3 regions of the Burkholderia mayonis genome follow, and region 2 is predicted to be linked to each of the others. Evidence: predicted binding sites of a transcription regulator. Region 2 holds the regulator's gene; each other region holds the start of a gene.
The links. The regulator LexA, encoded in region 2, represses DNA repair genes until DNA is damaged. The targets are predictions, from matches to a motif close to ACTGTATNNNNATACAGT.
Positions count from the first base shown of each region.

Region 1: a site for LexA is predicted at 2,464-2,481, ahead of WS70_RS13630 (PA0069 family radical SAM protein). Genes of this name have one in related genera too.
Region 3: a site for LexA is predicted at 2,599-2,616, ahead of imuA (translesion DNA synthesis-associated protein ImuA). Genes of this name have one in related genera too.

Region 1 is NZ_CP013386.1:2,836,368-2,841,163, forward strand. Features, by position in the region: gene WS70_RS13620 (PQQ-dependent sugar dehydrogenase) at 1-638, shown strand, start outside; gene WS70_RS13625 (NINE protein) at 751-1,218, shown strand; gene WS70_RS13630 (PA0069 family radical SAM protein) at 1,255-2,415, opposite strand; gene WS70_RS13635 (Lrp/AsnC ligand binding domain-containing protein) at 2,526-3,014, opposite strand; gene WS70_RS13640 (D-amino acid dehydrogenase) at 3,159-4,445, shown strand; gene WS70_RS13645 (acyl-CoA dehydrogenase) at 4,561-4,796, opposite strand, start outside.
Region 2 is NZ_CP013386.1:1,718,877-1,723,672, forward strand. Features, by position in the region: gene WS70_RS08630 (DUF2939 domain-containing protein) at 257-1,000, opposite strand; gene WS70_RS08635 (hypothetical protein) at 1,040-1,366, opposite strand; gene lexA (transcriptional repressor LexA) at 1,433-2,080, opposite strand; gene WS70_RS08650 (sulfate ABC transporter substrate-binding protein) at 2,346-3,383, shown strand; gene cysT (sulfate ABC transporter permease subunit CysT) at 3,516-4,409, shown strand; gene cysW (sulfate ABC transporter permease subunit CysW) at 4,406-4,796, shown strand, end outside.
Region 3 is NZ_CP013386.1:3,408,371-3,413,166, forward strand. Features, by position in the region: gene WS70_RS16375 (error-prone DNA polymerase) at 1-461, opposite strand, end outside; gene WS70_RS16380 (Y-family DNA polymerase) at 467-1,942, opposite strand; gene imuA (translesion DNA synthesis-associated protein ImuA) at 1,875-2,585, opposite strand; gene WS70_RS16390 (ABC transporter ATP-binding protein) at 2,976-3,770, opposite strand; gene WS70_RS16395 (ABC transporter permease) at 3,771-4,667, opposite strand.

The DNA of each region.
Region 1 (4,796 bases), 1.1 Mb from region 2:
CGTGCAACATCTGTGTCGCCGACCGCGACCGCTACGCGATGATCGGCCGGATGAACCCCGACGGCAGCGGCTACGAGGTCTACGCGCGCGGCGTGCGCAACACGGTCGGCTTCGCATGGCATCCGGCGACGGGCGAGCTCTGGTTCACCGACAACGGCCGCGACCTGATGGGCGACGATCGCCCCGACGACAAGCTGAACCGCGCGCCGCGCGCGGGCCTCGACTTCGGCTATCCGTTCTGCCATGGCGGCGACGTGCTCGATCCGCAGTTCGGGCACGGCCACACGTGCGCAAGCTACGTGCCGCCCGTGCTCAAGCTGGGCGCGCACGTCGCCGCGCTCGGCATGCGCTTCTACACGGGCGACATGTTCCCGCCCGAATACCGCAACAACATCTTCATCGCCGAGCATGGCTCGTGGAATCGCAGCCGCAAGGTCGGCTACCGGGTCATGCGCGTGATCGCCTCGCCGGACGGCCGGTCCGCGCACCAGGAAGCGTTCGTCCAGGGATGGTTGAGACCCGACGAAAGCGTCTGGGGCCGCCCGGCGGACGTGCTGCCACTGCCGGACGGATCGCTTCTCATCAGCGACGACCATGCGGGCGCGATCTACCGGATCACCTATGATGCGACGCATTGACGCAACCGCTGCGTGACCTTGCGGCGCCCCGCATCGTAGAATGCGAGCCGACCGCCGCGCCCCTGTCTCGCCGGGGCGTCTATGAATAAGACACCCAATATCCTGCCCCGACATGTCCAGCAGCACGTCCACGCCGCCCCGCTTTCGCTCGAAGACGCTCACCGCACTGCTCGCACTCCTGTTCGGTTCGCTCGGCGCACACCGTTTCTATCTGTACGGCTGGACGGACCTCGCCGGCTGGGCGCATTTGCTCGCGACGAGCATCGGCATCCCCGGGTTCCTGCTGCTCGCGGCGTCGGGACGCACGGCCGCGCTCGGCTGGTGGCTCGCCGTGCCGGGCGCGATATCGCTGCTCGCCGCGTTCCTCGCCGCGCTCGTCTACGGGCTGCGCGCCGATGACAAATGGGACACACAATTCAACGCCGCCACGGGCCGCCACAGCCGCTCCGGCTGGGGCGTCGTGTTCGTCGTGATCTTTTCGTTGCTGATCGGGGCGTTCCTGTTGATGACGGGGCTCGCGCTCGCGTTCCAGACCTATTTCGAATCACAGGTCGAGGCCGCGAAGCAGATCTCGCAATGACGCATCCGCGCGCTCTGTCGACGCACCACGTGCGACTCAAAACAGGCTGAGCTGCGAACCGTCGTCAGCCTTCCGCGCTGAGCTTGGCAGCGCGAGCGGCTTCGGCGGCTTCAGCCGCTGCGGCGCGCGAAACTGCGAAAAATCGAGAATGCCATGCGTGCGCTCGTTCAGTCCGCAGCGCTTGGCCGCCATCCGGAAGCGCTGCCTGAGCAGATCCGCCCATATCCCTTCGCCCTTCATCCGCCAGCTGAAATCGGAGTCGTAGTCCTTGCCGCCGCGCATGTCCCGCACACGTGCCATCACCCGCTCCGCGCGATCCGGGAAATGCGCGGCAAGCCATTCTGCGAAAAGCGGCGCGACCTCCCACGGCAGCCGCAGCACGATATAGCTTGCATGCGTCGCGCCCGCGTCCGCGCACGCCTCCAGCACGCGCTCGAGATCGGGCTCGGTGACGAACGGGATCATCGGCGCGACGCTCACGCCGACCGGAACACCCGCGTCGCGCAGCGCACGGATCGTCCGCAGCCGGCGCGCAGGCGTCGCGGCGCGCGGCTCGAGCGCGCGCGCGAGTTCGGGATCGAGCGTCGTGATCGTGACGGCCGCCATCACCTGCTGACGCTCGGCCATCCGCGCGAGCAGGTCGAGATCCCGCTCGATCAACGACGACTTGGTGATCGCGGCGAACGGTTGCCCGTTATCGTGCATCACCTGGATCACCTGCCGCGTGATCCGCAGTTCGCGCTCGACTGGCTGATACGCGTCGGTATTCACGCCGAGCGCGATCGGCTCCGGCACGTAACGCGGCTTCGCGAGCTCGCGCTCGAGCAATTCCGCCGCGTTCACCTTCGCGTAGATCCGGCTCTCGAAATCGAGCCCCGGCGACAGTCCAAGATAGCTGTGCGTCGGCCGCGCGAAGCAGTAGATGCAGCCGTGCTCGCAGCCGCGGTACGGATTCAGCGACACGTTGAACGGGATGTCCGGCGATGCGTTGCGCGTGAGAATCGTTCTCGCGCGCTCCTCGAACACCTGTGTGCGCAACGGGACAGGCGGCTCGCGTTCGTCGTCGCGCGCCCAGCCGTCGTCGATCACCTCGCGCGCGACGGTCTCGTAGCGCCCCTGCAGGTTGTCCACCGCGCCGCGCCCCTTGCGGGGCACGGGCGGCGCCACCGGATATTCGACGTCGGATCGATCGCTCATCACGCCTCTGGTAAGCGGCCGAAGCCGCCAATGACAATGCTGCCAATTACTGTATATTTATACAGTAATTGGCAGCACGTGCCAAGCGCTTCGGATGTGCGCTCTCGCGATCACTCGTCGACCGCGATCATCAGCGTCTCCTTGATTTCCTCCATCACGACGTAGCTCTTCGACTGCACGGCGCCCGGCAGTTGCAGCAGGATGTCGCCGAGCAGCTTCCGGTAGTCGGCCATCTCGCCGATCCGCGCCTTGATCAGATAGTCGAAATCGCCCGACACGAGGTGGCATTCGAGCACTTCGTCGATCTTCATCACCTCACGGCGGAACTGCTCGAACATGTTGCCGTTCTTGTGATCGAGCGTGATCTCGACGAACACGAGGAGCGCCGCGCCGAGCTGCCCAGGATCGACGCGCGCGTGGTAGCCGGTGATCACGCCGTCGCGCTCCATCCGCCGCACCCGCTCGATGCAAGGCGTGACCGTCAGTCCGACGCGCTCGGCGAGGTCCTTCATCGCCATGCGGCCGTCCTCTTGCAGCAGCTTCAGAATGCGCCGGTCCAGCTTGTCGAGCGCGCGCACTGGCTGACGTTGAGTTCTCATCGCTTTTTACTGAAAATTGAAAAAATACAATAACAAAACCTAGTAACTCAACAATACCATAGCGAAAAAAACTAGGTCGGATGTAGATCGCAGAGCGCATCGGTTGCGCCGCGCGCCATCCGGCGTTTTCTATCCGGAGCAGCTATGCGTGTGGTTATTTTGGGCAGCGGCGTGGTCGGCGTGGCGAGCGCCTATTATCTGGCGCGCGCGGGCCACGAAGTCACGGTGATCGACCGCGAGGCCGGCCCCGCCCTCGACACGAGCTTTGCGAACGCGGGCCAGATCTCGCCCGGCTACGCGGCGCCGTGGGCTGCGCCCGGCGTGCCGCTGAAGGCGGTCAAGTGGATGTTCGAAAAGCATGCGCCGCTCGCGATCCGTCTCGACGGCACGCGCTTCCAGCTGCAATGGATGTGGCAGATGCTGCGCAACTGCACGACCGAGCGCTATGCGCTGAACAAGGGCCGCATGGTGCGCCTCGCCGAATATAGCCGCGATTGCCTGCAGGCGCTGCGAGCCGAGACGTGCATCCAGTACGAAGGCCGCACGGGCGGCACGCTGCAGGTGTTCCGCACGCAGCAGCAACTCGACGGCGCCGCGAAGGATATTGCTGTGCTGCGCGACGCGAACGTGCCGTTCGAACTGCTGTCGCGCGACGAACTAAAGAAGGCCGAACCGGCGCTCGCCGCGGTTTCGCACAAGCTGACGGGCGGGCTGCGGCTGCCGGGCGACGAAACGGGCGACTGCCAGCTCTTCACGACGCGCCTGGCCGCGCTCGCCGAGCAGCTCGGCGTGAAGTTTCGCTTCAATACGAGCATTGATGCGCTCGCGATTGCGGGCGGCAAGATCGCCGGCGTCCAGTGCGGCGGCGAGATGGTGCGCGCCGACGCGTACGTGGTCGCGCTCGGCTCGTACTCGACGAACCTCGTCGCGAATCTCGTGAAGATTCCGGTGTATCCGCTGAAGGGCTATTCGATCACCGCGCCGATCGTCGATGCCGCGAAGGCGCCCGTGTCGACCGTGCTCGACGAGACCTACAAGATCGCGATCACCCGTTTCGACGACCGCATCCGCGTCGGCGGAATGGCGGAGATCGTCGGCTTCGACAAGCGGCTGCGCCAAGCACGCCGCGAAACGCTCGAAATGTGCGTCAACGACTTGTTCCCGGGCGGCGGCGATACGGCGAATGCGTCGTTCTGGACCGGCCTGCGCCCGATGACGCCGGACGGCACGCCGATCGTCGGCCGCACGCCCGTGCCGAATCTGTTCCTCAATACGGGCCACGGCACGCTCGGTTGGACGATGTCGTGCGGCTCGGGCCAGTTGCTCGCGGACCTGATGTCCGGCAAGAAGCCCGCGATCCGCGCGGACGACCTGTCGGTGCATCGCTATCTGACCGAAACGGACGGCGAGCACCGCCCGGCATACGCATGACGCGCTGATGCGCGACCGGCGCAGCCGCATGTGCGTGCGGCCGCGCTTCCCAAAAAGAACGGCGCCCTCAGGGGCGCCGTTCTTCGTTTCCACGTCTACTGACCGAACCGGACGATCAGAACTGGTCTTCCGTCAGCGCGAACACGCTCTGGCCGCCCTTCGCGCCGACGATCGACGCTTCGAACGCGCTTGCCTGCACGAGGATGTGCTCCGCGTAGAACTGCGCGATCGCGATCTTCGCGTCGTAGAACTTCGGATCGTCGGCGCGCTTCCGCTGTGCGACGAGAAGCGCGCGCGCCATTTGCCAGCCGCACAGCACGACGCCCGCGAGCTTCAGATACGGCACGCTGC
Region 2 (4,796 bases):
CGCGGGGGCGCGGCCGATATTTGTCGCTTCGCTTGATCGCCGATGTCCACCATCGGGTCATTTCGCCATCGGTTAATCGGGTGACGAATCGAACCGGTTCCAGCCGATTTGCCAAGCAGCAAGGCTGACTGGTTCCGGCGGTTCGTTTCGTATCGTTTGAAATGACCGCTGAATCGCCGCCGTTTCCGCACGCATGCGCCGGGCCCGGCATTCACGCATGCTTTACGCGGCGTGCGGCCGACGGGCCGATTCAAATTCACTCGTCGTGCAAATTGACTGCCGACAATTTCCAACCGAAGAGTCCGCTGCGGCGAAAGATCGCGGCATAGCGCGCGCTGCCGTCGTCGCGGCGATACGTGACGACGAATTCGTCGAAGCGCCGGTAGGCAGCGCTCGTCTGCGGTGACGTGCCGGATGGCGAACTCGCGGCGGCGGACGGCGTACCGGATACGGGCAACGGCGCGGCTTGCGCCGCCGTTTTGCTTGCGGCAGGCGTCGCGTCGCTTGACGCGGCAACTGAATTGCCTGGGCTACCCGCCGACGCGCTCGCTGCAGACGCGACCGGCGCTGCCTGGCTCGCCGCTTGATCGGCGGGTCGATTCAACTCGGGTGGCCGTTGTCCGGATTGCGTGCGCGGCGGCAAGCCGTTCATCAGCGCGGCGACGCCGTCGGGCGTCGCGTAAGCATCGACGAGCGGGCCGACAAGCGCCGAGCCGATCAGCGCGCCGATGATTGCGAGCGGATTGTCGCGCTTTTGCGCGTCGATGCGCCGCATCAATTCGTCGGTGAGCTGCTGCTTCAGGCTGATCCGCAAAGCGGGGAAATCGACGTAGGTGCTGATCGCCTGCGCATCGCGCGCATCGATCGCCTGCTTCATCTGCCTGAGCGCGAGATAGGGCGACGCATACGCATAGACGATCGCCACCGCGGCGACGACAAGCGCGACGACGATCGAAACCGGCTTCAGGAATCGCCTTTGCGGGCGCACGGCAGAATTCAAACGGCCTCCACGACGAGACGGACGAACGGGCTCCGAAGATCAGAGACCTTGTTGCGTCAGTGAATGTTCCTCGGCGATGCAGCGATCGATCATCCGGCAGATCGCATCGACCGTGCCGACCATGATGAAGCGCGACGGCCCGTGATAGACACGAACCGGCGCGCGCCGCTCGGGTTCCGCGTGATGGAGCGAACCGTTCAGCGACACGCGCGCGAATGCCGGCAGTGCGGACGGCAGCAGCGACGTCTGCGCGTCGCCCTCGCTGCGCAGCTGGGCGGCGACGAGTGGCGCACACGGCGTGCGTCCGCGCAGATGGCGCAGGCGGCCGAATTGGCGGAAGGGCAGCAAGCGGGCGAGGCGTTCCATAGGGTTCTCCAGATCCAGTCGAATGGCGGGAAAGACGGGCGGTGCCGCGGGCGGGCTGCGTGGCGGTCAGAATTCGCCCGGGCGGATCAGCCCGACGGCGACGCCTTCGAGCGCGAATTCCGCGCTGCCGGCCTTCACGAAGATGTTCTCGTAATCGGGGTTCTCGGCGATCAGCTCGACGCCGCCGGGCCGGCGCATCAGGCGCTTGACCGTGACGTCGTCGCCGAGCCGCGCGACGATGATCTGGCCGTTCTTCGCCTCGGTCCGCTTCTGCACGGCGAGCAGATCGCCGTCGAGGATGCCGGCGTCGCGCATCGACAGGCCGCGCACCTTCAGCAGGTAGTCGGGCTTGCTCGAGAAGAGCGCGGGATCGCATGCGTAGTGCTGCGAGATGTGCTCCTGCGCGAGGATCGGGCTACCGGCCGCGACGCGGCCGACGAGCGGCAGCGACAGTTGCATCAGCGCCGCGTGCGGCAGCGTCAACTGGTGCGGCGAATCTTCGACGCCGATCAGGCGAATGCCGCGCGACGCGCCCGCCGCCAGCTCGATTACGCCCTTGCGCGCGAGCGCCCGCAAGTGCTCCTCGGCTGCGTTCGGCGAGCTGAAGCCGAGCTCGGCGGCGATTTCCGCGCGAGTGGGCGGAAAGCCGTCGCGCTCGATCGCGCGACGAATCAAGTCGAATACTTGCTGCTGACGGGCGGTGAGTTTGATCATGACATGACTGTATGGATAGACAGTGAGCTGTATTTTTATACAGTGTCCGGGGAAATTCAAGCGTTACTTGAAATTCGGCGCTATCACGGCGATTCCGCCGCGATCCGGCTGCGTCACAGCGCCGCTTCGGCCGCGATAGCCATCGATCGAGCAATCGTTACCACTTTTGAGTATTAAAAAATGAGGAACGATTATTTTTAATGATGAAACCTGTTCGTTAGACTGGCCCAACATCACAAACAACGACCCCTACGGAGAACAACGGATGGTCAAGCGCAACACGGGGCTGGCGGGCGGCATACGTCGTCTCATCGCATCACTCGCGCTCGGCGCGACGGCGGCGCTCGGCGCGCTCACGCCGGCGCTCGCGGACACGACGTTCCTGAACGTCTCGTACGATCCGACGCGCGAGCTCTATCAGGACGTCAATCAGGCGTTCGGCAAGGAGTGGAAGGCGAAGACGGGCGAAACGGTGAACTTCAAGCAGTCGCACGGCGGCTCGGGCGCGCAGGCGCGCTCGGTGCTCGACGGCCTTCAGGCCGACGTCGTGACGCTCGCGCTCGCGTACGACATCGACGCGCTCGCGAACAAGGGCCTCGTCAACAGGGATTGGCAGAAGCGCTTGCCGGACAACGCGTCGCCGTACACGTCGACGATCGTGTTCCTCGTGCGCAAGGGCAATCCGAAGGGAATCAAGGACTGGGACGACCTCACGAAGCCGGGCGTGTCGATCGTCACGCCTAACCCGAAGACGTCGGGCGGCGCGCGCTGGAACTACCTCGCCGCCTGGGCGTACGCGCAGCACAAGCCGGGCGGCGATGCGCAGACGGCGAAGGATTTCGTCTCGAAGCTGTACAAGAACGCGGGCGTGCTCGATTCGGGCGCGCGCGGCGCGACGACGAGCTTCGTGCAGCGCGGGATCGGCGACGTGCTGATCGCGTGGGAGAACGAGGCGTTCCTGTCGATCAAGGAATTCGGCGCCGACAAGTTCGAGATCGTCGTGCCGTCGGCGAGCATTCTCGCGGAGCCGCCCGTCGCGGTCGTCGACAAGGTGGTCGACAAGAAGGGCACGCGCAGGCTCGCGGACGCGTACCTGAACTTCCTGTACAGCAAGGAAGGGCAGGAGATCGCCGCGCGCAACTACTACCGGCCGCGCTCGAAGGACGTGCCGGCCACGCTCACGAAGCAGTTCCCGAAGCTGAAGCTGTATACGGTCGACGACACGTTCGGCGGCTGGACCCATGCGCAGAAGACGCATTTCGCCGACGGCGGCGTGTTCGATTCGATCTACAAGCCGCAATGAGCGACGGCGGGCGGCGCGCCGCGATCGGCGCGCCGTTCCGCGATACAACGACATCGGGCTGACGGACGCGGCGGCATCGCGCGTCCGTCAAGCCGTTGAACCCATGTGCATCACCCTGGAAGAGCATTCCGCATGACGACGTTCACCTTCCGCAAGCCGAGCGCGCTGCCCGGATTCGGCGTGACGCTCGGCATCACGCTGGCCTATCTGAGCCTCGTGGTGCTGATTCCGCTCGCCGCCACTTTTCTGAAGACGGCGACGCTCACCTGGGATCAGTTCGTCGCGGCGACGACGTCGCCGCGCGTGCTCGCGTCGTACCGGCTGACGTTCTCGGCCGCGTTGGGCGGCGCGCTCGTCAACGCGGTGTTCGGCTTTCTCGTCGCATGGGTGCTCGTGCGCTACGCGTTTCCGCTCAAGCGGCTCGTCGACGCGATCGTCGATTTGCCGTTCGCGCTGCCGACGTCGGTCGCGGGCATCTCGCTCGCGGCCGTCTACGCACAGAACGGCTGGATCGGCAGCTATCTCGCGCCGCTCGGCATCAAGATCGCGTTCACGCCGTTCGGCGTGCTCGTCGCGCTGACGTTCATCGGCCTGCCGTTCGTCGTGCGCACCGTGCAGCCGGTGCTCGAGGACTTCGAGCGCGAGCAGGAGGAAGCGGCCGCGTGCCTCGGCGCGTCGCGCTGGCTCACGTTCCGGCGCGTCGTGCTGCCCGCCGTGACGCCCGCGCTCCTGACGGGCTTCGCGCTCGCATTCGCGCGCGCGCTCGGCGAATACGGCTCGGTGATCTTCATCGCAGGCAACGTGCCGATGAAGTCGGAGATCACGTCGCTCCTCATCATCACGAAGCTCGAGCAGTACGACTATGCGGGCGCGACGGCGCTCGCCGTCGTGATGCTCGTCGTGTCGTTCGTGATGCTGCTCCTCATCAACACGCTGCAGTGGTATCTGCAGCGCCGCACGAGCCGCGGCGCAAGCGGCCCGGCGCCGGCGGCGCACGCGGCGACGGCCCTCGGAGGCGCGCGATGAGCCACGACGTCGTTCAGACCCGCGCCGCCGCCGCGCCCGTCGATCCGCGCCGCGCCGCCGCCGCCGACGCGAATGCGCGCGCCCGCCGCCTCGACCCCGTCAGCGAGCCGCGCGCGGTGCGCTGGCTGCTCACGGGCACGGCGCTCGTGTTTCTCGCGCTCTTTCTCGTTGTGCCGCTCGCCGCCGTGTTCTTCGAGGCGCTACGCAAGGGCTTCGATTTCTATCTCGAATCGCTCGCCGATCCGGATGCGTGGTCGGCGATCAAGCTGACGCTGATCGTCGCCGCGATCGCGGTGCCGCTCAATCTCGTGTTCGGCGTGTGCGCGTCGTGGGCGATCGCGAAGTTCGAATTCAAGGGCCGTGCGCTCCTGACGACGCTCATCGACT
Region 3 (4,796 bases), 1.7 Mb from region 2:
GTCGGCACGAGAATCGCAAAGCAGTCGGGCACGCCGCGCAGATGCGCGAATTTCGACGGCGGCGCGGCCAGCATCCGCGGCGTGAGCCGGTAGGTGCCCTTCGGCGCGTCCATCCGCCGCCACGAAATCAGCTCGGACAAGTTGCCGTAGCCTTCGCGATTCCGCGCGAGCAGCACGAGGCCGAATGCGCCGGGGCCCGGATCGCGTCCCGGCGCGACGTCGTCAGGCGTCACGCCGAAGTACGCGCCGACGACGAGCGGCAGCCCCTTCGCGTTCGCCGCGACGTGCATGCGCGGCGCGCCGGCGAGCGAGCATTCGTCGGTGATCGCGATGCCGCGATAGCCGTGCGCCTTCGCCTGCTCGACGAGCTCGTCCGCCGACGACGCGCCGTGCAGGAACGAGAAATTCGACCGGCAGAACAGCTCCGCGTAGTCGGGCAGGATCTTGGATGCCGCGTCCATGCCGCTCACCCGAACAGGCCGTGCAGGAACCAGCACTGCCCCGCCGCGCCGCTGCCGCGCTCCTGGTAGACCCAGTAGCACGCGCCGTCGTCGTCCTGCGCGACGCGATAGTCGCGCGCGACGAGCTGGCCGTCGAACCAGCCCGCCTCGATTCGCTCGATCGACGACACGAACTTGAGCGGCGTGCGATAGACCGGCCAGTTCTCGCGCATCACGAGCGGCAGCGGCTCCGCGAGCAGCCACGCGGGACGCGGCGGCGCGACGGGCGGCGCGGCCGGCTTGCCGGCCGGCGCGTCGAGCGGCAGCCAGCGGTTCGCCGCCTCGGGCCGGTGATCGGCGACGGGCGCCGCGCGCAGCACGTTGTCCGCGCCGAGCCGCGCGGTCAGGAGTTCGACGAGCCGTGCGCGCGCCTCGCGAGTACCGCCCGGCTCGGGGAACAGATCGTCGGCGGGCGGCGTGACCGATTCGACGCGCGTGACGGTCAGGCGCACCGCGATCACCGCGGCTGGCAACGTGACGCGCGCGAGCCGCTCGCCGAGAACGCGCATGAAGTGCGTCTCGTCGCGCGCGGGCTCGGCGAACGCGAGCTCGAGCGACGTCGGCGGCACCGCCTGGCGGCCGCGCTCGTGCTCGAGCGCAAACGTCATCGCCGACAGCGACAGGTGCCGCGCGGCGAGCCAGCCGCATAGCTGCACGACGAGCCGCCGCGAGACGAACAGCACCGCCTCCGCATATTCGACGCGCTCCGGCAATTCGAGCCGCGCGTCGAACACGGGCGGCGCCGGCATCCATGCGAGCGGCTCCGCGACGTCGCCGTACGCGCGATCGAGCGCGGCAACGAGCGCGGGACCGCAGCGGCGCGTGAGCCCCGCGCGCGGCAGGCGGCGCAGGTCGGCGAGCGTGCGGCAGCCGAGGCCGTCGAACCAGCCGGCGTACGGGCGCGCGTCGGGCAGCAGCTCGCACGGCAGCGCATCGAGCGCGCGCACGAGCGACGCCGTCCGCACGATCCGCCGCCGCGTGCGCGGCCGGCCCGGTGCGCGCGCGAGCAGCCACGCGCCGCGCCCGGTCGGCGCGGCGGCAAGACGCGCCGCGTAGCCGAGCGTGGTGAGCGTCGCGCGCACCTGCCGGCACAGCGACGGCAGGCCGCCGAACAGCCGCAGGCTCGCGCCGACGTCGACGACGAGCGTCGCTTCGTCGTCGAGCGCGACGCACGGCGAGAAGCGCAAGAGCGCGAGCGCGACCGCACGCAGCGCATCAGCCTCGCGCGCCGGATCGCGCTCGACGAGCCGCGCGCCTGGCGCGAGCGTCAGCACGCCGCCGCGCTTCATGCCGGCGCGCACGCCGCGCGCGCGCGCGGCCGAATCGGCGACCAGCACGACGCCCTGTTCGAGCACCGCGCAGCCGTCGCCGCCGTCAGGCGACGACGGCGCGCACACGTCGAGCGGCAGGCGCGGCAGATGGATGCCGAGCAAGACGCGCATAACGGCTCTCCACGATGGGCGACGGCAACTCGAGCGGGAGCGGCTCGCCGCGCGCCGGCCCGCGGCGCTTGACGATCTCGACCGACACGCCGCCCGGCGACGGATGCAGCGCGACACGCAGCACCGCGGGCGACGGCTGCCGCGCGGCCGCAAGCGGCCGGAACATCACGAACAGCGTGTCGCCCGCGCGCGCGGCGGCGAGATGCAGGCGGCGCAACGCATCGGCGCGCGTGTTCTGCTGCCACAGCAGGAGCGCGCCGCAGCAGCCGGTCTTGAGCGCCTGCTCGGCCGCCCACAGCGCATCCGCGCCGCTGTCCGCGCGCAGCCACAGCATCGCGTCGAGCGGCACGCCGAGGCCGGTGAGCGCGCACGCATGCGGCGATTGCGGCGGCGCGACGAACGCGAGCGGCCGCCGCGCGCTGCCGGTCGCAGCGAGCGCGGGCGCGAGCACGCGCATCTCGCCGCAGCCCGCGTGCGGCACGAGCAGCTCGACGAGCCCGCCGACCGGCCAGCCGCCCCCCGGCAGCTCGGCCGACAGCGCCGCATAACCGGTGTCGACCGTGCGCGGACCGCCGCGCGCGAGCTGGGAGCCGCGCCAGAGCGACGGATGCAGCGATTCGAGGGAAAGGGAGGAGCCGGACATCGCGTTGCCGATAACTGTATATTTGTACAGTATATGGCAACGCCTCCGCGACGCACAGCAACCGATGTGAAACCGGCCTTTCGTCAGAGGATCGGAGGAAAAATCGAATCGGAACCCGCGGAGCGCTACGGCAATGAACCTCCGCTGCCCCGCCCCAGACAGCCGCCGGACAGCCGCTCGGAATTGTCCGCTTCGGCAAGCCGCGACACCCGCTCGCACGAAGTCGCGGCGGCCGGAAACGCAAAATCCCCGCCGCCGCACCGGTCGAAACGAAACCGCCGCACCCGGAACCCGAGAACGGACGGCTCGCCCCGCGTCGCACGCCGCCGCCCTTTCGCCGCCCCGAACGCCGCGCGCAACGCCGCCGCGTCCCCGTCCCGCCGCCGAACGTCAGCCGAGCAGCAACGCGTCGTCGTCGAGCTTCTCGTGCCGCGTCTTCTCGAACAGTTTCAGCAGATCGGGCACGTCGAGCCCGCGGCGCTCGTCGCCGGACACGTCGAGCACCACCTGCCCCTGATGCAGCATCACCGTGCGATCGCCATAATCGAGCGCCTGCCGCATGCTGTGCGTGACCATCATCGTCGTCAGTTTGCTCTCGGCGACGATTCGCGCCGTCAGCTCCAGCACGAACGCTGCCGTCTTCGGATCGAGCGCGGCCGTGTGCTCGTCGAGCAGCAGGATCCGCGACGGCTGCAGCGACGCCATCAGGAGGCTCACCGCCTGCCGCTGCCCGCCCGACAACAGGCCGATGCGGTCGGCGAGCCGGTTCTCGAGCCCGAGATTCAACAGCCGCAGCTTGTCGCGAAACAGCTCGCGCGACGCGCGGTTCAGCGACGGCCGAAAGCCGCGCCGCGCGCCGCGCGCCATCGCGAGCGACATGTTCTCCTCGATCGTCAGCGCTTCGCAGGTGCCAGCCATCGGGTCCTGGAACACGCGCGCGACAAGTGGCGCGCGGCCCCACGCGGGCTTGCGCGTGACGTCGACGCCGTCGATCGTGATTTGCCCCGAATCGACCGGCTGATCGCCGCTCACCGCGTTCAGGAACGTCGACTTGCCGGCGCCGTTCGAGCCGATGACCGTGACGAATTGGCCGTTCGGGATGTCGAGCGACAGCCCTCGCAGCGCGCGCGTCTCGATCGGCGTGCCGGGGTTGAACGTGAGCTTCAGGTCTTGTGCGGACAGCATTTACACCCCTCCCGTCTTGCGGGCGAACAGCTTCTTGCGCGTCGCGGGCAGCACGAGCGCAACCGTCACGAGCACGGCCGTCACGAGGTTCAGGTCCTGCGCCTTCAGGCCGATGAACTCGCTGTTGAGCGCGAGCGCGATGAAGAAACGATAGAGGATCGCGCCGAGCACGACGGCGAGCGTCGTGAGGAAGAGCCGCCGCGCGGGCAGCAGCGTCTCGCCGATGATCACGGCGGCGAGCCCGATCACGATCGTGCCGATCCCCATCGAGATGTCCGAGCCGCCCTGCGTCTGCGCGAACAGCGCGCCCGCGAGCGCGACGAGCGCGTTCGACAGCGCCATCCCGGACAGCGTCGCGCGGCCGGTCGCGATGCCTTGCGCGCGCGCCATCCGCGGATTCGCGCCCGTCGCGCGCATCGCGAGCCCCAGCTGCGACGAGAAGAACCAGTCGAGCCCGAGCTTCGCGACCACAACGACGACGCACAACAGCGCCGGCCGCAGCACGTAGTCGGGCATCCAGTCGGGCTGCAGCACCGTGAAGAGCGTGGGCTCGGTGATGAGCGGCACGTTCGGCCGCCCCATGATCCGCAGGTTCACCGAATAGAGCGCGATCATCATCAGGATGCTCGCGAGCAGATCCATGATCTTCAGGCGCACGTTGAGCCAGCCGGTGACGAAGCCCGCGCACGCGCCTGCGGCGATCGCGACGAGCGTCGACGTGAACGGATCGTGGCCCGCGGAGATCAGCGTCGCGGCGACCGCGCCGCCGAGCGGAAAGCTGCCGTCGACGGTCAAGTCGGGAAAGTTGAGGATGCGAAACGAGATCAGCACCCCGAGGGCGACGAGGCTGAAGATGAGGCCGATCTCCAGCGCGCCCAGAAGAGAGAAAAGAGACATGGTGGGGAAATCCTGTTGCTGCGTGCTGGGCGGGACGGGACGGCGCGCGGCGGCGGCGCCCGACCCGGCCCGAGCCCGTGGGCCGCGCGCAGCGAGCGGCCCGCCGAGGCCCGCCGAACGAGCACCCTC